2 regions of the Shinella yambaruensis genome follow, and region 2 is predicted to be linked to the other one. Evidence: riboswitches for the same ligand, from Rfam matches in the RefSeq annotation. Region 2 holds a riboswitch; the other holds the start of a gene.
The links. Region 2 has a riboswitch for FMN ahead of ribB (3,4-dihydroxy-2-butanone-4-phosphate synthase). Riboswitches for the same ligand answer to the same signal wherever they lie in the genome.
Positions count from the first base shown of each region.

Region 1 (11,951 bases), on a different replicon from region 2:
CCCTCGCTCGCCTTCGCCGAGCCGAGCGCCGAACTCATCGAGGCCGCCAAGAAGGAAGGCATGCTGACGACGATCGCGCTGCCGCACGACTGGTGCGGCTATGGCGAGGTCATCGCCTCCTTCAAGGCCAAGTACCCGGAAATCCAGGTCAACGAACTGAACCCGGATGCCGGCTCGGCCGACGAGATCGAAGCCATCAAGGCCAACAAGGACAACAAGGGCCCGCAGTCGCCCGACGTGATCGACGTCGGCCTGTCCTTCGGTCCGTCGGCAAAGGCCGAAGGCCTGCTGCAGCCCTACAAGGTCTCCACCTGGGACGAGATCCCGGACACCATCAAGGATCCGGAAGGCTACTGGTACGGCGACTACTACGGCGTGATGTCCTTCTTCGTGAACAAGGACCTCGTCGAGAACACGCCGAAGGACTGGGCCGACCTGCTGAAGCCGGAATATTCCGGACAGGTCGCGCTTGCCGGCGATCCGCGCGCCTCCAACCAGGCCATCCTCGGCGTTCTGGCCGCCGGCCTCGGCAAGGATGCGAAGGCCGGCAAGGAAGCCGGCGAAGCGGGCCTTGCCTATTTTGCCGAAATGAACAAGGCCGGCAACTTCGTTCCGGTCATCGGCAAGTCCGGCACGCTGGCGCAGGGCTCCACCCCGATCATCATCGCCTGGGACTACAACGCGCTCGGCTGGGCCAAGACCCTCAACGGCAACCCGCCGACGGAAGTCGTCGTTCCGGAAAAGGGCGTCCTTGCCGGCGTCTACGTCCAGGCGATCTCGGCCTATGCGCCGCATCCGAACGCCGCCAAGCTGTGGATGGAGCACCTCTATTCCGACGAGGGCCAGCTCGGCTGGCTGAAGGGCTATTGCCATCCGGCACGCTTCAACGCCATGGTCAAGGCCGGCAAGATCCCGCAGGACCTGATCGACGCGCTGCCGCCGGCCGAATCCTATGAGAAGGCCTACTTCCCGACGCTCGAGGAAGTGGACGCCAACAACGCCGCCGTGACCGGCGCCTGGGACTCGGTCGTCGGCGCGAACGTGCAGTAACGACAGCATCCCCGTCGCCCCGGCCCGTCGCCGGGGCGACGATTGCGGTATGCCAATGACGGCAACCCCATGAGGCCAACTTAATGTCATCAGACAGCTCAGCAGCACCGCCCCCCGCGCGGGCGCCCTTCCGCCTCCCGCTGCACTGGCTCGGCGCGGCGCCGTTCGCGATCTTCGTCCTGTTGTTCCTGATCATGCCGACGATGCGCATCGTCGTCGGCGCCTTCCAGACGCCGGACGGAAGCTTCACGCTCGACAATATCCGGGGCCTGTTCACCACCTCCATCCTCTCGGCCTACTGGATATCGATCAAGATCTCCATCGCCTCCGCCCTGCTCGGCTGCCTGATCGGCTTTTCCGTCGCATCCGCCGTGGTGCTCGGCGGCCTGCCGAAATGGATCCGCGGCCCGCTCCTGACCTTTTCCGGCGTCGCCTCCAACTTCGCCGGCGTGCCGCTCGCCTTCGCCTTCCTTGCGACACTCGGCCCGGTCGGCCTCATCACGGTGTTCCTGAAGTCCCAGCTCGGCATCGACCTGCGCGCGCTCGGCTTCAACATCCTGTCCTTCTGGGGCCTGACGATCACCTATCTGTTCTTCCAGATTCCGCTGATGATCCTCATCATCACACCCGCGCTCGACGGCCTGAAGCGCGAATGGCGGGAAGCCGCGCAGATCCTCGGCGCCACGAACGCGCAGTACTGGCGCATGGTCGCCTTCCCGATCCTGCTGCCCTCCTTCCTCGGCACCCTGGCGCTGCTCTTCGCGAACGCCTTCGGGGCCGTCGCCACCGCCATCGCCCTCACCGGTTCCTCGCTCTCCATCGTGCCGATCCTGCTCTTCGCGCAGATCCGCGGCGACGTCTTGGGCAACCCGCATCTCGGCTATGCGCTCGCCTTCGGCATGATCGTCGTGACGGGCATCGCCAACACGATCTACATCTGGCTGCGCGCCCGCAGCGAAAGGTGGCTGAAATGAGAAAGTTCTGGGCCTGGGGCGCCCTCATCTTCGGAATGCTCTATTTCATCCTGCCGCTGCTCGGCATGACCAACTTCTCCCTGAAGATGCGCCGCGGCGTCTATTCGCTGGATGCCTATGCCGTCGTGCTCGGCGATCCGCGCTTCCAGGCGACCTTCACCTATTCGATCCTGATGGCGCTCGCGACCATCGTCTTCGGCGTGCTGCTCGTCGTGCCGACCGCCTACTGGGTGCGGCTGAAGCTGCCGGGCCTTCGTCCCTATATCGAATTCGTCACGCTGCTGCCGCTGGTCATCCCGGCCATCGTCATCGTCTTCGGCTATATCCGGCTCTACAACACCTCGAGCTGGCTGCCGCTGACCGGCTCGATCACCGGCACGAACATCCTCCTGATGTTCGGCTATGCGACGCTGGCGCTGCCCTACATGTACCGCTCCGTCGATACGGGCCTGCGCTCGATCGACATCGCGACGCTGACGGAAGCGGCTCAGAGCCTCGGTGCCGGCTGGACGACGATCCTCGCCAGGATCATCCTGCCGAACGTGCTGGTCGCGGTGCTGTCGGGCGCGTTCCTCACCTTCGCCATCGTCATCGGCGAGTTCACCATGGCCGCCCTCCTCAACCGTCCGGCCTTCGGTCCCTACATGCAGCTGCTCGGCGCCAACCGCGCCTACGAGCCGGCCGCGCTTGCGGTCATGTCCTTCGCGCTGACCTGGGGCTGCCTCGGCCTGATCCAGCTTGTTTCCCGTTTCCAGAAGGGCGCGCAGAGCGCGACTTAAGGACTTTCCATGAGCTTTCTCACCCTCACCAGCCTTCAGAAGTCCTTCGGCCCCGTCCAGGTGGTCAAGGATTTCAACATGTCGATCGAAAAGGGCGAGTTCATCTCGTTCCTCGGCCCGTCGGGCTGCGGCAAGACCACGGTGCTGCGCATGATCGCCGGCTTCGAGACGCCCTCGGGCGGCGCGATCACCATCGACGGCAGGAGCCAGCAGAACCTGCGCCCCAACCAGCGCAATATCGGCATGGTGTTCCAGGCCTACGCCCTCTTCCCGAACATGAACGTTGCCGAAAACGTCGCCTTCGGCCTCAAGGTCGCCGGCCGGCCGAAGGCCGAGATCGACGCGCGCGTCAAGGAGATGCTCGGCCTCATCAAGCTCGACCATCTCGCCGACCGCTACCCCTACCAGATGTCCGGCGGCCAGCAGCAGCGCGTGGCGCTCGCCCGGGCGCTCGCGCCCAAGCCCCAGGTCCTCCTGCTCGACGAACCGCTCTCCGCCCTCGACGCCAAGATCCGCGTGTCGCTGCGCGAGGAAATCCGGCAGATTCAGCAGCAGCTCGGCATCACCACGGTCTTCGTCACCCACGACCAGGAAGAGGCCCTGTCGATCTCCGACCGCATCGTCGTGATGAACGCCGGCAAGGCGGACCAGATCGGCAAGCCCGCGGACATCTACAACCGTCCCGCTACCCGTTTCGTCGCCAACTTCGTCGGCACGCTGAACCTCATCGAGGCGAAGGTCGTCGATCCCGCCGCCAACCGCGTCTCGATCGGCGATCAGGGCGTGACGCTGCGCGAGCCGCTCGGCAATGCGAAGGCCGGCGACACCGTCTCGCTGGCGCTGCGCCCGGAAGCCGGCTCGACCGCCCCCGACGCCAGGGGCGACACGGCGCTGACGGGCGAGGTCGTCTCCTCGAACTTCCTCGGCTCGGTCATCCGCACCCGCATGAAGGTCGGCGACAGCATCATCTCCTTCGACATGTTCAACAGCCCCGGCCTCGTGCCGCCGACGGTCGGCGAGACGGTCACGCTGCGCTTCACGGCCGGCGATCTTCTGGTCATCCGCGACTGAGCGTGCCGGCACGGCCGCGAAGCGGTTTTCCAGGTTTCGGCCGCGCTTTGGAAAAATCTGTCGTGAATTGCGCCTTTTGCGTCGCCCGCGGATTTGATCTGCGGGCTTTCGCCGGCTAGTCTCCCATCGTTCTCAGGGCGGGGTGAAACTCCCCACCGGCGGTATCGGGCGTGAAAACCCGGAGCCCGCGAGCGCCTTGCCCCAAAGGCAAGGGTCAGCAGATCCGGTGCGATGCCGGAGCCGACGGTCACAGTCCGGATGGAAGAGAGCAAGCAGGAGCCACCCGCCCTCAGCGGCGGGGCCGCGTCCTGCGTGTTCGCCCAAGGGGACCGTTGCAAAATGGCTCAACCCTTGAAAGGCCTCGACATGAATGTGAATGCCACCCCCGCCGCCCGCATCGCCGTCATCCGTGCCCGCTGGCACGCCGGCATCGTCGACCAGGCGGTCCAGTCCTTCGTCGCCGAATGGACGGCGCTCGGCGGCCGCGCCGAAGAGGTCGACATCGTCGACGTGCCCGGCGCCCTCGAAATCCCGCTCCATGCCCAGCTTCTCGCCCGCACCGGCCGCTATTCCGCCATTCTCGGCGTCGCCCTCGTCGTCGACGGCGGCATCTACCGCCACGATTTCGTCGCCGGCACCGTGGTGGACGCCATCGTGCGCGTCGGCCTCGACACCGGCGTGCCGGTGCTCTCGGCCGTGCTGACGCCGCACAATTTCCAGGAATCGGACGCCCACATCGCCTTCTTCCGCGACCATTTCGTCATCAAGGGCAAGGAAGCCGCCAACGCCGCCCGCCAGATCATCGACGCGCGGGCGCAGGTCGCGCTGGCGACGGTCGCTTGAATCACGATTTGAAGACGCGGAATCGATCCGTCAGGATAGGCCCGCAAGCCTTTGAAAAGACTCGATGGAGCCCGGCAGCGATGCCGGGCTTCTTGCATGCCCCCGACCGCTAACCTTTCCGTCATCCTCGGGCTTGACCCGAGGATCCTGTGTGTTTGGTCTGATGTAAGATGGTTGCGGGAAGGAGGCCGAGAGGATCCAGGCCGCCGTTTGTGACGGCAGGCCGCGGCATGGCTTGGTCCCTTCCCGCTTCGCCCATCAACCTGAACAGTTGCACGGGGCTGTCGCCACAGACCCCGCACACAGGAGCAGGCGCCATGACGATACACCATACCTTCATCGGCTGCGACATCGGCAAGGACATGATCGACATCTTCGATCCGAAAACGGCCAGGTTCTGCCGCATCCCCAACGAGCAGACCGCGCTGTCCGCTTTTGCCCGTGGTCTCGACCCGGCCACCGACCTGGTCGTCTTCGAGGCGACAGGTCATTGCGACCGGCTGCTGCGCCTGTGTCTTTCGCAGGCCGGCATCGCCTTTGCCCGCGTCAACCCGAAGACGGCCCGGCGCTTTGCCGAAGCGCGGGGACGGCTGGCCAAGACCGACCGCATCGATGCCCGCTCGCTTTGCGAGATGGGAACCATGTTCGGCCTGACGGCCGAGGCGCCGCCTTGCCCGGTGCGCGAGCGGCTGGCGGCCCTTGCCCGCCGCCGGGACCAGCTCGTCGATGCCCGTGCAACCGAGCGCCGGCATCTTTGCGATGCCTTCGATCCCGCCGTCCGCGCCGACATCGAGGCCATGATCGCCATCCTCGGCGAGAGGATCGCCTCGATCCAGGCTGCGATCGACGAGCAGATGAAGAATGGACATCTCGCTCAGCAGGCGCACCGCCTTACCTCCGCGCCCGGCGTGGGCAAGGTGACAGCCTTGACCCTGCTGGCCCATATGCCCGAACTCGGCAGCCTTTCGCCCAAAACAGCCGCAAGCCTTGCCGGCCTTGCTCCCTTCAATGACGATTCCGGCAGGAGATCCGGCCGCCGCCGCATCAAGGGCGGCAGGCCACGGGTGCGAAAGGCCCTCTACATGGCGGCCCTCGGCGCCATCAAGGCCTCAGCGCGCCTGCGCGCCTTCCATCAGGCCGTCTCAGCCAGAACAGGCTCCGCAAAGGCCGGCATCATCGCCGTCGCGCGAAAGCTCATCACAATCCTCAATGCAATGCAGCGCGACAAAACCAACTTCGCTTGAACACAGTTGCCACAGCCGCTGGTGACCGTGTGTGCCGTGGCGCATGGATCCTCGGGTCAAGCCCGAGGATGACGGAGGAAGAAGGAGAGTGGTCCCGCCTTCGCTAACGACGCCCCTGTCGCCCCGCCTACCCCTGAAGGTTCTTCAGATAGATCGACAGCAGCTGGATCTGCGAGGAGATGCCGAGCTTGCGGTAGACGTTACGGCGATGGACCTTCACCGTGCCGGTGGAGATGTCGAGCTTCAGGCCGATCGATTCCGACGAGTGTCCCTGCAGGACGAGCTCGATGATCGAGGCCTCGCGGTCCGTCAGGTTCAGCTTGCGCCACACCCTGTCGGCCGCGCTCAAGGGCTCGCTCCGCCGCCCCTGCCCCTGGCCCGTCTCCGCGAAGCGCCCGGCAAGCCCGCTCCAGGCGCGCCGCACCACGGCGGCGACGAAGGGTTCTGCATCGCTGAGCAGGGCGAATTCCGGCGCGGGGAAGACGCCGGTCTTCTCGCGCCGCATCAGCGAGACCACCACCGTCACGCCGTCGTCCACCGGCACGAAGAAACCGATCTCCTCGGCAAGCCGGGTCTGCGAATAGTAGGTGCGGAAATATTCGCTGGAGAAGAACCGGTCCGGCGCCAGCTCCCGCATGCGGAAGACGCCGGCGCGGCCGGCCCGCGTCGTGCGGTAGAACGGATCAAGCAGGTAGGGTCCGGCCTGGTAGAGCGTCACGAAGACGTGGTGGTCGTCCGCATCGAAGGTGCTGAAGAGGTCGATCGGCCGCGCCTTCTCGTGATAGGCGAAGATGACGATGTCGTCGAAGCGCACCAGCGCCCGCATCATCGCAAGCAGGGTCTCTCCGGTCTGCCGGTCGGAGCTCTCCGGCGCGCCGGCCCAGTCGGCCAGGGTGCGAAAAAGTGCCGTGAAATCGACCCGCATGGCGCCGCTGCTCCCCCGATTTCCCCCGCGGCAGCCGGAATGGACTGCCGCCGGATATACTCCTTCCACAGCCGATTTACGGATAAAATACCTCTCTCGGGGTATATACCACCCATCGGCCGCTGACTAGCATCCCCTCGACGGTGGCCAAGGCGGCAGAGATCGCCAAGAGACCAACAACCGCAGGGAACAGACGTGACATCCGCCCCAACGAACGACATCGAGTTCCGTTCGGTGACCAAGCGCTATGGCGCGGTGACCGCGGTCTCCGACATCAATCTTTCCGTGCCGAAGGGTGCCTTCGTCGCGCTTCTCGGTCCGTCCGGCTGCGGCAAGACCACCTGTCTTCGCATGATCGGCGGCTTCGAGCAGCCGAGCGAGGGCGAGGTGCTGATCGCCGGAAAGGTCGCCAACGGCGTTCCGGCCTATCGCCGCCCGGTCAACATGGTCTTCCAGCACTATGCCCTCTTCCCGCATTTCGACGTGGAGAGGAACGTCGCCTACGGGCTGAGGCAGCTGCGCCCGAAGCTGCCGGCGGCGGAGATCGCCCGCCGTGTCGGCGAGGCGCTGGAGATGGTGCGCCTCACCGGTTTCGCCAGGCGCCGCATCCACGAAATGTCCGGCGGCCAGCAGCAGCGCGTGGCGCTCGCCCGCGCGCTCGTCAACAAGCCCTCCGTGCTGCTGCTCGACGAGCCGCTCGCCGCGCTCGACAAGAAGCTGCGCACCGCCATGCAGATCGAGTTGCAGACGCTGCAGCGCGATCTCGGCATCACCTTCGTGCTCGTCACGCACGACCAGGAGGAGGCGCTGTCGATGAGCGACCTCGTCTGCGTGATGAGCGCCGGCCGCATCCGCCAGCTCGCGACGCCGCAGGAGGTCTACGACCGGCCCGCCGATCTCTTCGTCGCCGATTTCGTCGGCAAGACGAACCGTTTTGCCGGCACGCTGGAAACCGGCGGCACCGTGCGCCTCGGCAATGGCGCGGCCCTGCCCGCAGCGCGCGCCGATCTTGCGCCGGGCGCGGTCACGGTCGCGCTTCGCCCGGAGGCGATCCGCCTTTCGCGCGGCGCGGCCGACGCGACCACGCTGGAAGGCACGGTCACGCATCGCATCTTCCTCGGCTCGGCCGCCGAATATTCCGTCGCCGTCGACGGGCTCGGCGACCTGCTCGTCACCGCCGAACGCCACAGCCAATCGCAAAACGACCTCGTCGCGCCGGGCGAACGGGTCGCCATAAGCTTCGATCCCGGCCAGACGCATATCTTTCCGGCCTGAGGGAAACAGGCCCAACAGGGGAACAGCATCATGTCGAAATGGTTCAGAGAGAATGCCCCGATCAGCGCTCGGGAACTGACGGACGAGTTCATGCGGCTGAAACGCGGCTCCGTCACGCGCCGCCACTTCCTCGCCGTCACCGGCCTCGGCCTTGCCGCCGCCGTGCTGGCGCGCCAGCCCGGCCTCTTCACCGGCGAGGCGCACGCGCAGGAAGACCTCGGCTCCGCCATGTCGCTCGCCACCTGGCCGAACTACCACGACCCGGCGACCTTCGAGGCCTTCACCGCCGCGACGGGCGTCGCCGTCGAGGTCAACGTCTTCGGCTCGAACGAGGAGATGCTGGCCAAGCTCCAGGCCGGCGGCACCGGCTGGGACCTCTTCGTGCCCACCAACTACACGATCTCCACCTATGCCGGCCTCGGCCTGATCGACCCGCTCGACCTTGCCAAGGTGCCGAACTTCGACCCCGGCACCCAGAACACCCGCTTCACCAACGAGGGCACGGTCGACGGCAAGGTCTATGCGCTGCCGAAGAACTGGGGCACGACGGGCATCGCCGTCAACGCCGACAAGGTGAAGTCGAAGGTGACGAGCTGGAAGGAGTTCTTCGAGGTCGCCATGACCGAGGCGGACGGCCGCGCCATGGTGCACGACTACCAGCTCACCACGATCGGCAACGCCCTCGTCTCGCTCGGCTTCTCCTTCAATTCGGTCAAGCCCGAGGAGCTGGCCAAGGCCGAGGAACTGCTGATCAGGGTCAAGCCGCATCTCTACGCCATCAACAGCGACTACCAGCCCTCCATGCGCGCCTCCGACGCCTGGATGACCATGTGCTGGACGAACGACGGCGCGCAGCTCAACCGCGACATCCCGGAAATCCAGTTCGCGCTCGGCTCCGACGGCGGCGAGATCTGGTCGGATTTCTACGCGGTGCCGACAAGCGCGGCCAACAAGCCGGCCGGCTACGCCCTGCTCAACTTCCTGATGGACCCGCAGAACGCGGTGAAGGAGCACATCGCCAACGGCGCGCCGACGACGGACAGCCGCGTGCTCTCGCTGCTGCCGGCCGAAATCACCGGCAACAGGATCGTCTATCCGGACGAGGCCGCGCTGACCCCGCTCGAATTCGGCGCCGCCGTGACGCTGACGGACCCGGCGCGGGCGGAACTGATGGCACGGTTCAAGTCGGCGTAGCCGCCTCGCCCCTCATCCGGCTGCCGCCACCTTCTCCCCGCAGGCGGGGCGAAGGGTATGCGGCGCCCGCATCAATCCCTTCGAGAGGGAACGGGGCGCAGCTACACATTTCCTTCTCCCCGCTTGCGGGGAGAAGGTGGCCGGCAGGCCGGATGAGGGGCGACCCTCGCATCTTGCAACAGGATCGATCGAATGCCCCTGACGATGACGACGAAAAGACGGCTGGTGACGGCGGCGCTGCTGGCGCCGGCTTCCGCCTGGCTGTTCGTCTTCCTCGTGCTGCCCTTCATCGCCATGCTGGTCTTCTCCGTCGGCGAGCGCGGACCGGCAGGCGGCTACCAGGCGGCGTTCACTTTCGCGCAATATGCCAACCTGCCGGCCCGCTCCGCCGCCTACTGGAACACCCTCATGCTGGCGCCCGCCGGCGCCTTCCTCTGCCTCCTCGTCGCCTATCCGACGGCCTATTACCTCGCCGTCAAGGCGAGCCCGCGCCACCGGCTGCTGCTCGTCTCGCTGGTCGTCGTGCCGTTCTGGACGAGCCTGCTCGTGCGCACCTATGCCTGGATGTACATCCTCGGCTCGCGCGGCATTCCCAATCTGCTCGACATGATCGGCATTGCAGACGTGCGCCTGCTCAACACGCCCGGCGCCGTACTGCTCGGCATCGTCTACGGCTACCTGCCGCTGATGATCATGCCGATCTATGTCAGCCTCGAAAAGCTCGACCGGCGCCTGCTCGAAGCCTCCGCCGACCTCGGCGCAAAACCCCTGTCGACCTTCTTTTCCGTCACCCTGCCGCTGTCGCTGCCGGGCGTCATGACGGGCGTCGCGCTCGTCACCATCCTGCTTCTCGGCGAATATCTCATCCCGCAGCTCCTCGGCGGCGGCAAGGTCTTCTTCATCGGCAACGCGCTGGTCGATCTCTTCCTGCAATCGCGCAACTGGCCCTTCGGCTCGGCCATCGCCGTCACGCTGGTCGCCATCGTCGTGGTGGTGCTGATGGTCGCCATGCGCATCGCCTGGCGGATTTCCGGCACGAGACAGGTGGACCTCGTCTGATGCGCGCGCTGATCACCGCCGTCTATCTCTTCCTCTACGCGCCGATCGCGCTCGTCGTGCTGTTCTCCTTCAATGCGGGGCGCAATGCGAGCGAGTTCACCGGATTTTCCGTCGAATGGTACGGCAAGGCGCTCGCCAATCCGTTCCTCATCACGGCCTTGCAGAACAGCCTGATCATCGCCCTCGTCAGCGCCACGCTCGCCGCCGTCTTCGGCACCATGGCCGCGCTCGGCCTCGAACGGCTGGGCAGCCGCGCCCGCGCGGTCTTCGACGGCCTGCTCGCCGCCGCCATCGTCGTGCCGGGCGTCGTCATCGGCATCGCGACGCTCGTCGCCCTCGTCGCCTTCTTCGGCGCGATCAACCCGGCGATCGCCGCCATCTGGCCCGGCGAAAAACCGCCGCAGCTCGGCCTCGGCTACGGCTCGATCATCGCCGCGCACGGCCTCTTCACCATGGCGCTCGTCACCATGATCGTGAAGGCGCGCATCGCGACGCTCGGGCGCGACATCGTCGAGGCCTCGGCCGATCTCTACGCGACGCCGCTCACCACCTTCCGCGATATCGTGCTGCCGCAGATCCTGCCCTCGGTGCTCGCCGGGTTCCTGCTCGCCTTCACCTTCTCCTTCGACGATTTCATCGTGGCCTTCTTCGTCACGGGCTCCAAGACGACGCTGCCGATCTACGTCTTCGCCTCGATCCGCCGCGGCGTGACGCCGGAGGTGAACGCCATCGCGACGATGGTGCTGGTCGCCTCGCTGCTCCTGATCCTCATCGCCCGCCTGCTGATGCGGGAGAAAACCCGAAAATCGCCTGCCGGAGAGTAAGACCGATGATCCTGAACAACCGTGTCGCCATCGTCACCGGAGCGGGCTCCGGCATCGGCCGGGCCGGCGCGCGCATCATGGCGCGCGAGGGCGCCACGGTCTGCGTCGCCGACCGCGACGAGGCGCGCGCGGCCGAGACCGTCGATTTCATCCGTGCCGACGGCGGCAAGGCCGAGGCGGTCATCGTCGACGTCACCGACGACGTGGAGCTGAAGATGGCGGTCGCGTCCGTGCTGTCGCGCCACGGCCGCGTCGACATCCTGCACAACCATGCCGGCGCGCAGGTCGCCGGCGATCTGGAGAGCGTGCCGCTCGACGGGCTCGACCTCTCCTGGAACCTCAACGTGCGCGCGCACCTGATCGCCGCCCGCCTCGTCATGCCGGCCATGAGGGCGCAGGGCAAGGGCGTCATCCTCAACACGGCCTCCTCCTCCGGCGTGCTCTACGACCGCGAGATGATCGCCTATACGACGACGAAACATGCAGTCATCGCCATGACCAGGCAGATGGCCGGCGACTATGCCCGCCACGGCATCCGCGTCAACGCGCTCTGCCCGGGCTGGGTGGACACGCCCTTCAACGCCCCCTTCATCGCGCAGATGGGCGGACGCGAGGCGATCGAAGGCTATATAAGGGAGAAGGTGCCGATGGGGCGCTGGGCGGATGTGGAGGAGATCGCCGAGCCGATCCTCTTCCTCGTCTCCGACCGGTCA
Region 1 is NZ_CP150638.1:2,599,623-2,611,573, forward strand. Features, by position in the region: gene WMC41_RS12820 (ABC transporter substrate-binding protein) at 1-1,050, shown strand, start outside; gene WMC41_RS12825 (ABC transporter permease) at 1,134-2,024, shown strand; gene WMC41_RS12830 (ABC transporter permease) at 2,021-2,803, shown strand; gene WMC41_RS12835 (ABC transporter ATP-binding protein) at 2,813-3,874, shown strand; FMN riboswitch at 3,999-4,148, shown strand; gene WMC41_RS12840 (6,7-dimethyl-8-ribityllumazine synthase) at 4,214-4,717, shown strand; gene WMC41_RS12845 (IS110 family transposase) at 5,035-5,961, shown strand; gene WMC41_RS12850 (helix-turn-helix transcriptional regulator) at 6,089-6,886, opposite strand; gene WMC41_RS12855 (ABC transporter ATP-binding protein) at 7,082-8,161, shown strand; gene WMC41_RS12860 (polyamine ABC transporter substrate-binding protein) at 8,192-9,355, shown strand; gene WMC41_RS12865 (ABC transporter permease) at 9,548-10,414, shown strand; gene WMC41_RS12870 (ABC transporter permease) at 10,414-11,238, shown strand; gene WMC41_RS12875 (SDR family NAD(P)-dependent oxidoreductase) at 11,244-11,951, shown strand, end outside.
Region 1: another riboswitch for FMN. It lies ahead of WMC41_RS12840 (6,7-dimethyl-8-ribityllumazine synthase); the one in region 2 lies ahead of ribB (3,4-dihydroxy-2-butanone-4-phosphate synthase).

Region 2 (11,951 bases):
TCGCCAGACGGCCGCCGCCGGCATGAATTCCTTCAAGCACGAGCTTGCGTCAGACACGACGCAGGACGAACTGATGGCGCTGATCGGCCGGCTCAACGGCGATCCTGCGGTGCACGGCATCCTCGTCCAGCTGCCCCTGCCGCCTCATCTCGACGCCAGTGCCGTCATCCAGGGCATCGATCCCGACAAGGATGTCGACGGCTTCAACGTTTCCAATGCCGGGCGCCTCTCCACAGGCCAGCCGGCGCTGGTGCCCTGCACGCCGCTCGGCTGCCTGATGCTGCTGAAGCACCGGCTCGGCGGCGATCTTTCCGGCCTGCACGCCGTGGTGGTCGGCAAGTCGAACATCGTCGGCAAGCCGATGGCGCAGCTGCTGCTTTCGGAAAACTGCACGGTGACCATCGCCCATTCGCGCACGCGCAACACGCCGGAACTCTGCCGCGCCGCCGATATTCTCGTCGTCGCGGTCGGGCGGCCAGGCCTCGTGCGCGGCGACTGGATCAAGCCGGGCGCCACCGTCATCGACGTCGGCATCAACCGGGTGGAGATCGACGGCAAGCCGCGCATCGTCGGCGATGTCGCCTTCGAGGAGGCCCGCCATGTGGCCGGCGCGATCACGCCCGTTCCGGGCGGCGTCGGCCCCATGACGATCGCCTGCCTGCTCTCCAACACGCTCACGGCCTTCGGCCGCCAGCATTCCATCCCTATCGACTGATCGACCCGAAAGAATCGCCAATGTCCGCCCTTTCCAACCGCTATGCCCTGCGCGTCGCCTGCCCCTCGATCCGGGGCGTGACGGCCGCGATCGCCACCTACCTCTCCGCCAACGGCTGCAACATCTCCGACAGCGCCCAGTTCGACGACAAGAGCACCGGCCGCTACTTCATGCGCGTCAGCTTCCAGTCCGAGGAGAGCCGCACGCTGGAAGCGCTGCGCGAGGGCTTTGCCGAGATCGCCGCGACCTATCAGGCGGATGCCGAATTCTTCGACGAGACGACCAAGCGCAAGGTCATCCTCATGGTCTCGCGCTTCGGCCATTGCCTCAACGACCTGCTCTATCGCTGGCGCATCGGCGCCCTGCCGATCGACATCGTCGGCGTGATCTCCAACCATTTCGATTACCAGAAGGTGGTCGTGAACCACGACATCCCCTTCCACCACATCAAAGTGACGAAGGAGAACAAGCCGGAGGCGGAGGCCGAGCAGATGCGCATCGTCGAGGAGACGGGCGCCGAGCTCATCGTGCTCGCCCGCTACATGCAGGTGCTCTCCGACGAGATGTGCCGGACGATGTCGGGCCGGATCATCAACATCCACCACTCGTTCCTGCCGTCCTTCAAGGGCGCCAATCCCTACAAGCAGGCCTTCGAGCGCGGCGTGAAACTGATCGGCGCGACCTCGCACTACGTGACCGCCGACCTCGACGAGGGCCCGATCATCGAGCAGGACACGGTGCGCGTGACGCACGCCCAGAGCGCCGAAGACTATGTCAGCCTCGGCCGCGACGTGGAGAGCCAGGTGCTCGCCCGCGCCATCCACGCCCATATCCACGGCCGCGTCTTCCTCAACGGCAACCGGACCATCGTCTTCCCGCCCTCGCCCGGCTCCTATGCCTCCGAGCGCATGGGATAGGCTCCGCCCGCCGCGAGACCCGTGAAAGGCGTCATTCCCGGCACGCGCCTTGCCAGGTCGAGATCGCCGCGGCTATCGCTACTCCCCGAAGACCGGCACGCCGCCGCCAATGGCGCGGCGTGCGCCTCCCACCCGAAGCAGGATCACGACATGGCCATCCACCTCCCCGACAATCCCGCCCGCTCCGATGTGCTGGCGGCGCGCCCGACGCTCTGGACGAACCCGCACTACACGGAAAACGCCATCGCGGACGCGACGCTTCCCGTGCGGCCGTCGGATGTGGGCGAGGCGCGGGAGAACTGGCGGCGTCTCGCGCCCCTGCTGGAAGCCTGCTTCCCCGAACTGCAAGCCACGAACGGCGAAATCCGCTCCGACCTCGTGCCGCTGGAGGCCATGCGCAAGGCGCTGGGCTATGACGGCGCCGAATTCGGCACCCTTCTCGTCAAGGCGGACAACGCCCTCCCCGTCGCCGGGTCGATCAAGGCGCGCGGCGGCGTCTACGAGGTCTTCCTGTTCGCCGAACGGCTGGCCCGGCGCGAGGGCCTGCTGAAAGCGGGCGAGGACATCCGGCGCCTCGCCGGACCGGACGCGAAAGACTTCTTCTCCCGCTACACCATCGCCGTCGGCAGCACCGGCAATCTGGGGCTCAGCGTGGGCGTCGCGGCCCGCGCGCTCGGCTTCCGGGCGACGGTCCACATGTCCGCCGACGCCAAGGCGTGGAAGGTGGAGCGGCTGACGCGGCTCGGCGTCGCGGTCGTCAGGCACGACGCCGACTATACGACGGCGGTGGAAAATGCCCGCATCGCCGCCGAGAGCGACCCGACGATCTACTTCGTCGACGACGAGCAATCCCGGCAGCTTTTCCTCGGCTACAGCGTCGCCGCGCTGGAGCTTGCCGGACAGCTCCAGGCCCGCGGCATCGTCGTCGATGCGGAACATCCGCTGTTCCTCTACCTGCCCTGCGGCATCGGCGGCGCACCGGGCGGCGTCGCCTATGGTGCGAAGACGGTCTTCGGCGACGATGTGCACTGCTTCTTCGTGGAGCCGGTTCAATCGCCCTGCGCGCTGGTCCATCTCATGAGCGGTTCGGCGGATCTCGTCTCCGTCTACGATGTCGGCCTGACCAACCGCACGGAGGCGGACGGCATGGCCGTCGCCCGCATGTCGGCCTTCGTCGCCACCGTCATGCGCCGCATGCTGGCCGGCGTCTTCACCGTCGACGACCCGTCCCTCTTCCGCTGGCTCCTGAGCGCCCACCAGAGCCAGAACCTGCGCCTCGAACCCTCCGCCGCCGCCGGCTTCGCCGGCCCGGACTTCCTCGTGAAGCACCCGGCGGGCAAGGAATTCTGCGCGCATCGGCAGATCGGCGACCGGCTCGCCCAGGCAACCCACGTCATCTGGACCACCGGTGGCGCCTTCGTGCCGGAGGACCAATTCCAGGCCTTCCTGCGCACGGCGAGCGAGATCGGCGGGACGAACTGACGGGCCGGCAACGCGCCTTACCGGGGACTGCGCGACCATATCCGGACAACTACGCGGCCACCGCAGGCGTATCGTCGCGGCCCGCGGCGATGTAGGCGATGAGGTCCTCGATGCTGATCAGCGGCAGCCGATGGGTTGCCGCAAAGTCGATCAATTCGGGCAACCGGGCCATTGTGCCGTCATCGTTGGCGACCTCGCAGATCACGCCCGATGCGGTCCTGCCTGCAAGGCGCGCAAGATCGACGGCGGCTTCCGTATGGCCCGGGCGACCGCGCACGCCACGCGGATGCGCACGCAGGGGGAAGATATGGCCCGGGCGGGCGAAGTCTTCCGGGCGGCTCGCGGGGTCCATGAGCGCCTTGACGGTTGCGGCGCGGTCGGCTGCGGAAATGCCGGTCGTCGTGCCGGGAAGGTAATCGACGGAGACGGTGAAGGCCGTATGGAGATATTCCGTGTTCTGCGGAACCATCAGCGGGATGTCGAGCGCATCGAGCCGCCCGCCTTCCATCGCCACGCAGATGAGGCCACGGGCGTGTTTCATCATGAAGGCGATCGCCTCCGGCATCACCGCATCCGAGGCCACGATGATATCGCCCTCGTTTTCCCGGTTTTCGTCGTCGACGACGACGATCATGCCACCGCGCGCAAGAGCAGCGATTGCGTCTTCAATTTTCGAGAGTGCCATTTCATTGCCTTTCAAGGGTTGCCGATGCCGGCGTTTCAATCCCTTGGGCGAACAGGCCCGCGACCGCCCGGGAAAGGGCGGTTTAGCAGACATGTCCTCTTCCATCCGGACTGTGACCGTCGGCTCCGGCATCGCACCGGATCTGCTGACCTTCCGCGTCAACGGAAGCGCTCGCGGGCTCCCGGATCGCTCCGGATACCGCCGGTGGGGAATTTCACCCCGCCCTGAGAACAGGCGTAAATAAGGAATTTTCGCCGGGGGATGCAAGAGGCCGCGTGCGGCCGGCCCCGGGAAAATCACCAGCAGCAGAAGCCGCCATCGACGAGAAGGTCGACGCCGGTGACGAAGCTCGCGGCATCCGAGAGCAGGAAGACGGCGGGGCCGACCATCTCGTCGACGCTGGCCATGCGCTGCATCGGCGTCTGCTCCTCGAAAAGCTTCGTCTGGTGCACCATTTCGGGCCGGGTGTTCATCGGCGTCGCGGTATAGCCGGGGCTGATCGTGTTGACGCGGATGCCGCGGCCGACCCACTCCATCGCCATCGACTTGGTCATGTGGATGACGCCCGCCTTGGAGGCGTTGTAGTGGCACTGGCTGAGGCCGCGGTTGACGATGACGCCGGACATGGAGGCAATGTTGACGATGGCGCCGCGGCCGGTCTTCAGCATGGCGCGCGCTTCGGCCTGGCAGGACAGGAAAACGCCCTTCAGGTTGATGTCCATCATCGTCTGGAACTGGCTTTCCTCCATCGTCTCCGCCGGATTGGCATTGGCGATGCCGGCCGCGTTGACGGCGAGCGAGAGGGCGCCGAGCTCCGCCTCGGTGCGGGCGACGGCCTCGGCGAGCGCCGCGCCGCTGGTGACGTCGGCGGCGACCTGGATGCTGCGGCGCCCGGCCCGCGCGATGAAATCGGCCGTCCGGGCAAGCCCGTCGTCCGTGCGCCGGTCGAGCAGCGCGACATCGGCGCCGCACTGGGCAAGGCCGATGGCGATGCGCTGGCCGATGCCACTGCCGGCGCCCGTGACGAAGGCGACATTGCCCGAGAGATCGAACAGTTTCGGCGCGTTGAGCGTGATGTCGGACATGATTTCTTCCTTGTTCAGATCGTTGCCAGTTCCATGACCGAGACGTCGTTGGCGTCCTCGCGGTTCAGGATGCCGGCCTGCTTGCCCTGGGCCATGACCATGATGCGGCTGGAGACGCCGAGCACCTCCTCGAGGTCGGAGCTGACCACGATGACGGCGACGCCCTGGCACGCCAGGTCCATGATGAGATCGTAGATCGACGAGCGGGCACCGACGTCGATGCCGCGCGTCGGCTCGTCCAGCACCACGACCTGCGGCTTGCGCGCCAGCCATTTGGCGAGCACCACCTTCTGCTGGTTGCCGCCGGAGAGCTCGCCGGCATTCTGCCCGCCGCGGCCCTTCACGCCGAATTTCCTGATGTAGTCCTCGGCGAATTCGCGGATGCGGCGGGTGGAGAGCCAGCCGTTGCAGGCGATTTCCCCGAGATTGGCATAGCCGATGTTTTCCGCGATCGAATGGTCGAGCACCACGCCCTGGAGCTTGCGATCCTCGGGCACGAGGACGATGCCGTTGCGGATCGCATCGATCGGCGAACGCGGCGTGACGGGTTTTCCGTGCAAAAGCACTTCGCCTGCGGAAATCGGGTCCGCGCCGGTGATGGCGCGGACAAGCTCCGTGCGGCCGGCGCCCATCAGGCCGGCAATGCCGAAGACCTCGCCCTTGCGGACGGAGAAGTTGATGTCGCGAAACGCCTTCGACGGCGAGGAAAGGCCGCGCACCTCCAGCGCCACCTCCTGCGCCGGGACGGGGAGCGCGGGGAACATGCGTTCGAGCGAACGGCCGACCATGGCCTCGACGATGGTGCGGATCGGCACGTCGCCGCGATCGAATTCCTGCACCTTGGCGCCGTCGCGCATGACGACGATGCGGTCCGTGATCTGGCGGATCTCTTCCAGCCGGTGCGAGATGTAGATGATGCCGACGCCTTCGGATTTCAGGCGCTCGATCTGACGGAACAGCGCCTGCGTCTCCTCGCCGCCCAGCGCGGCGGTCGGCTCGTCGAGGATGAGCAGGCGCGCGTTGAGCGTCAGCGCCTTGGCGATTTCGATGAGCTGCTGCTTTCCCGTCGAAAGCCCTTCGACGGGGCGGTCGGGCGAGACGTCGAGCCCGAGGCGCTGGAGGCCGGCGCGTGCCTTGTCCTCCATCGTCTTGCGGTCGAGCCGGCCGGATTTCATGGGATAGCGGCCGACGAAGACGTTCTCGGCAATCGAAAGCTTCGGCAGCAGTTTGAGTTCCTGGTGGATCATGCCGACCCCCTCGTCCATGGCGGCGCGGGGATTGGCGGGGGCGTAGGGCTTGCCGAGCCAGGTCATTTCTCCGGCGGAGGGCTGGACGGTGCCGGAAATGATGTTCGACAGGGTCGATTTCCCGGCACCGTTTTCGCCGAGCAGCGCCACGACCTCTCCCGGATGGATGTCGAGATCGACACCGTGGAGGACCTTGATCGGACCGTAGGATTTCTGGATCCCGCGGAGCGACAGGGTGGGAGAGCGGTTCGTCATGGCGCTGCTGCCTTCGTGCTGTTACGGGTGGACCTTGACGAATTCCGGCGCGTTCTCGCAGGTCGTCAGCACGGCGTTCGGCGTCTGGCGCTCCTCGACCTTCTCGCCGGCAGCGACGGCGAGCGCGGATTCGACGGCGAGAACGCCCATCTTTTGCGTGCTCTGCGTCGCGGTGGCGATGAACGGGCCCGTGCACTTGGCGAGGTATTCGAGCGCCGAGACATCGCCGTCATAGCCGCCGATGATCACCTTGTCGGAGAGGTTGGCGACGTCGACCGCCTTGGCCGCGCCCATCGCGAGGCCGTCGGCTTGGCCGAAGATGATCGTGATGTCGGGATTCGCCTGCAGCATGTTCTGGGCGATCGTGAAACCTTCGTCGGCCGACCACATGTTGCTCCATTGCTGGTCGACCAGTTCGACGCCCTGGTTCTCGTCGATGGCGCGCTTGCAGCCGGTGAAGCGGTCGACTTCCGGCGTCGTGCCCTTCTGGCCGTGGATGATCGCCATCTTGCCCGAACCGCCCGCCTTGCCGATGATGTACTTGCAGACTTCATAAGCGGATTCGACGCTCTCGCCGGCGATGAACGTGTCGCCCGGGGCACCCTCGGGCGTGCGGTCGACGTTGATGACGGGAATGCCGGCCTCGCGGGCAAGGCGGGTCGGCACGGCGGCGGCGGCGGCACCGGCCGGGATGTAGATGAAGGCGTCGATGTCCTGCGTCATCAGGTCCTGAACCTGGCTGACCTGGGTGTTGGTGTCGTTCTTGGCATCGACCACGACCACCTCGATGCCCTTTTCCTTGGCATGTTTCTCGACGCCGAGCTTGATCTGGTTGAAGAAGTCGGCCTGCAGGTTCGGCACCGCGAGGCCGATCTTCTTGACCTCGGCCGCGGATGCGGGAAGCGCGAGGACGGACGCGGCGCTTGCCGCGATCAGCAGTCTGGACAGTTTCATGGTTTCTCCTCCGGTTTGCCCGGCAGCCCCCGCCCCTGCAGGAAGCCGCCTTCCTTTTGCCGGCCCGCACCATTGCGGGCCGTTTTCGCCACCCCGCCGGCGGCGGGGGTGAACGGGGTTACTTGCGCTTGCGGTAGGTCTCCGCCGTCACGGCGAGCACGATGACCGCGCCGATGATGACCTGCTGCATGAAGGGCGAGACGCTGAGCAGGTTGAGGCCGTTGCGCAGCACGCCGATGATGAGGACGCCGATGATCGTGCCGCCGATGCCGCCCGTGCCGCCCGAAAGCGAGGTGCCGCCGATGACGACCGCCGCGATGGCGTCGAGTTCGTAGGAGACGCCCGAGGACGGCTGGACGGAGTCGAGGCGGGCGGCGAGCACCATGCCGGAGAGGCCGGCAAGGAAGCTGCACACGACATAGACGAGCACGGTGGCGCGCTGGACGTTGATGCCGGCAAGGCGCGCGACCTCGGCATTGCCGCCGATGGCATAGAGCACGCGCCCGCCATGGCGGTAGCGCTGGTAGAGCAGGCCGACGATGAAGACGACGATCATCACGGCGACAGTCAGCGTCAGGAAGCCGCCGAAGCGCACGATGGCCATCATATTGAACCAGGCCGGAAAGCCGATGATCTGCTGGCCGTCGGTGATCATGTTCGCAAGGCCGCGCGTGATCGACATCATGGCAAGCGTCGCGATGAAGGCCGGCACGTTGAAGCGCGTGATCAGAAGACCCGCGACGAGCCCGTTGAGGGCGGCAACGAAGAGGGCGAGCGGAATGGCGATCCCCATCGGCAAGCCGGCGACGACGTTGAGATAGCCCAGCACCATCATGGCCAGCGCCATGACCGAGCCGACCGCAAGGTCGATGCCGCCAATCAGGATGACCATCGTCATGCCCACGGCCATGACGCCGAGCACCGTGATCTGGTCGAGCACGTTGAGGAAGTTGCGCACCGACAGGAACTTGTCCGTCGCAAAGGTGAGAAAGAGGCACAGCACGATGAGGCCGATCAGCGGCCCCGTGGCGCCGCGCAGCGAGGGCAGCGCAATACCGGCCACCCCGCGTCTTTCCTTCACATCCGCCACCATGAGCACTCCTCCCGACCGGTCTCCGCCTCGCGTTTCGCTTAACGCATAAATATTCATTAGTGTGTGTAAATTCGTAACGCATCCAGGCGGAGCGTGTCAAGGCGCCATTTCCGAATTCTTTAGTGACTACTGATGGTATTTTCGCTTGACTTGTTCGGCGTCCATGCAAATATATGTATCACTGTATATTTATTCACAACGAGGGTTTCATGCAGCCGAACGATCTCGACCGCATCGCTCGCCAGATCCGCCTTCGCGATCTGCAAGCGGTTTTTGAAGCTGGCGCAGGCCATATCGGCGGGGAAATGTCCGCCATCGACATCCTGACGGCGCTCTACTTCCGCGTCCTCGACGTCTCCCCCGAGGCGCCGAGACGGCCGGATCGCGACCGCTTCGTGCTGTCCAAGGGGCATGTGGCACTGGCGCTCTACGTGACGCTCGCCAGGCGCGGCTTCATTCCGGAAGAGGAGATCGCGACCTTCCTGAAGCCCCATTCGCGGCTCAACGGCCACCCGAACTGCAACAAGGTGCCGGGTGTCGAGACCAATACCGGCCCGCTCGGCCATGGCCTGCCGGTCGCGGTCGGCATGGCGAAGGCCGCCAAGCTGACCGGCGCGACCTACCGCGTCTACGTGCTGACGGGCGACGGCGAGATGCAGGAAGGCTCGAACTGGGAGGCGATCGCCTCGGCCGCACAGTTCGGCCTCGACAACCTGACGCTGATCATCGACCACAACCGCTTCCAGCAGGGTGCCTCGCTGAAGGACACCAACAACCTCGCGCCCTTCCCCGCCAAGCTTGAAGCCTTCGGCTGGGATGTCACCGAGATCAACGGCAATGCCATGGACGAGATCGTTCCGGCGCTGGAAAAGCGTGGGCGCCGCCCGCATTGCATCGTCGCCCACACCAACAAGGGCCACGGCATTTCCTTCATGCAGGACAAGGTCGACTGGCACCACAAGGTGCCCAATGCCGAACAATACGAAATTGCCGTGGCTGAGCTTTCGGAGGCCCTTTGATGAACGCCGTGACCCCTTCCGCCAAGCTTCACGATTGCCGCGACGCCTTCGTCGCCGTGCTGGAGCGCCTCGGCGCCGACAATCCCAAGGTCGTGGCCGTCTGCAACGATTCCGTCGGCTCCTCCAAGCTCGGCGGCTTCAAGGCGAGATGGCCCGAACGCCTCGTCAATGTCGGCATCGCCGAGCAGAACCTCGTCGGCGTCGGCGCCGGCCTTGCCAATGGCGGGCTGCTGCCTTTCGTCTGCGCCGCCGCCTGCTTCCTGACCGGCCGGTCGCTGGAGCAGATCAAGGCCGACATCGCCTATTCCAACGCCAATGTGAAACTCGTCGGCATCTCCTCCGGCATGGCCTATGGCGAGCTTGGCCCGACGCACCATTCCATCGAGGATTTCGCCTGGACGCGCGTCCTGCCGAACCTGCCGGTCATCGCGCCCTGCGATTCCATCGAGACGGCCGCCGTCGTGGAATGGGCCGCCAGGTATGACGGCCCGGTCTTCCTGCGCCTCTCGCGCGTCGGCGTGCCGGACCTGCTGCCGGTCGGCCACACCTTCACGCTGGGCAAGGCCAACCTGCTGCACGACGGCGATGCCGTCACCCTCATCGCCAACGGCACGCTGACCCACCGCATGGTGAAGGCCGCAGCCATCCTCGCCGAGAAGGGCATCGAGGCGCGTGTCCTCAACATGGCGACCGTCCGGCCGATCGACGTCGAGGCCGTGGTGGCCGCGGCACGCGAGACCGGCGCCATCCTGACGGCGGAGGAGCATTCCACCTTCGGCGGCCTCGGCTCCGCCATCGCGGAGGTCGTCGTGGCGGAGGCCCCCGTGCCGATGAAGATCCTCGGCGTGCCCGGCATTTTCGCCCCCACCGGCTCGGCCGAATTCCTGCTCGACGAGTTCGGCATGTCGCCCGCCGCCATCGCCGAGGCGGCCATCGCCCTGATCGCGCGAAAATCTTCCCGCACGTGATTGTGCGGGGCTAGATTTCGTGCCGGGGCGCGGCAAGACCTCCCTTTCGCCGCGCCCTCCAACTCCTGCTTACCGGAGCCGCCATGACGACCGCCATCCTCGCCATCGACCAGGGCACCACGAATTCGAAGGCCGTGCTCGTCTCCACGGACGGCGCGATCCTGGCCCGCGGCGCATCTCCCGTCGGCATCGAGCATCCGCAGCCGGGCTGGGTGGAGCAAAGCCCGCAACGCCTTTGGGAATCCGTACAGGAGGCCATCGCCGCCTGCCTTGCGGCAGGTCCTGCGGTAAATATCCTCGGCATCGCCATCTCCAACCAGCGCGAATCCGTCACGGTCTGGGATGCGGAGACCGGAAGACCGCTCGGCCCGGTCGTGAGCTGGCAGTGCCGCCGCAGCGCGCTGGCCTGCGCCGACCTGATCGCGGCGGGCCATGCGCCGCGCGTCCAGGCGCTGACCGGCCTTCCCATCGATCCGATGTTCCCCGGCCCCAAGATGAAATGGCTGCTCGACCGCGTGCCCGAGGGACGTCCCGTCCGGCTCGGCACGATCGACGCCTGGCTCATCCACTGCTTCACGGACGGCGCGGTCCATGCCTGCGACGCCGCCAACGCCGCGCGCAGCCAGCTCTACGACCTCAACCGGCGGGAATGGAGCGACGAGCTCTGCACCCTCTTCGGCGTCGAAAAGGCCGCCCTGCCCGAGGTGCGCGACAGCGCGTCCCGTTTCGGCGTGACGAGGAACGTGCCGGGCCTTGCCGACGGCATCCCGATCGCCTCGGCCATCGGCGACAGCCATGCCGCCCTCTTCGGCCACGGCGCCTTCAATCCCGGCGACGGCAAGGTGACCTTCGGCACCGGCTCGTCGATCATGACCACACTGCCGCGCTTCATCGCGCCGGAACAGGGCATCACCACGACCATCGCCTGGTCGATCGGCGGCAAGCCGACCTACGCCTTCGAGGGCAATATCCTGGTCTCGGCCGCCTCGCTGCCCTGGATGGCCGAAATGCTCGGCCTGCCGGACGTGCAGGCCCTGACCGAGCTTGCCGCCACCGCCGAGCCCGGCGGCCCCGGCTTCGTGCCCGCCTTCGTCGGCCTCGGCGCACCCTATTGGCACTCCGACGCGCGGGCACTGTTCTGCGGCATCACCTTCAACACCAGCCGCGCCCAGATGGCCCGCGCGGTGACCGACAGCATCGCCTTCCAGGTGCACGACGTCTTCAAGGCAATGTCCGCACAATCGCCGGTGCCGCTCGGCCGGCTCCATGCCGATGGCGGCCCGAGCAGGAACACCTTCCTCATGCAATGCGTCGCCGATACGTTGGGCCACGCCGTCATCCAGTGCGATGCGCCCGAGGCCTCCGCGCTCGGCGCGGCCTATCTCGCCGGCCTCTCGCTCGGCGTCTGGCCGGATCTCCCCGCCATCGCCGCCCTGCCGCGCGCCGCCAATGCCATCGCCCCGCGTGCTTCCGACGCCACACGACGACTTGCGGTCTGGAAAGACGCAATCTGCCGCTCGACCCTAACGGG
Region 2 is NZ_CP150639.1:165,156-177,106, reverse strand. Features, by position in the region: gene folD (bifunctional methylenetetrahydrofolate dehydrogenase/methenyltetrahydrofolate cyclohydrolase FolD) at 1-715, shown strand, start outside; gene purU (formyltetrahydrofolate deformylase) at 736-1,632, shown strand; gene WMC41_RS23210 (D-serine ammonia-lyase) at 1,783-3,114, shown strand; gene ribB (3,4-dihydroxy-2-butanone-4-phosphate synthase) at 3,164-3,799, opposite strand; FMN riboswitch at 3,889-4,035, opposite strand; gene WMC41_RS23200 (SDR family oxidoreductase) at 4,096-4,884, opposite strand; gene WMC41_RS23195 (sugar ABC transporter ATP-binding protein) at 4,899-6,386, opposite strand; gene WMC41_RS23190 (substrate-binding domain-containing protein) at 6,408-7,340, opposite strand; gene WMC41_RS23185 (ABC transporter permease) at 7,459-8,433, opposite strand; gene WMC41_RS23180 (transketolase) at 8,643-9,452, shown strand; gene WMC41_RS23175 (transketolase family protein) at 9,452-10,420, shown strand; gene WMC41_RS23170 (FGGY family carbohydrate kinase) at 10,504-11,951, shown strand, end outside.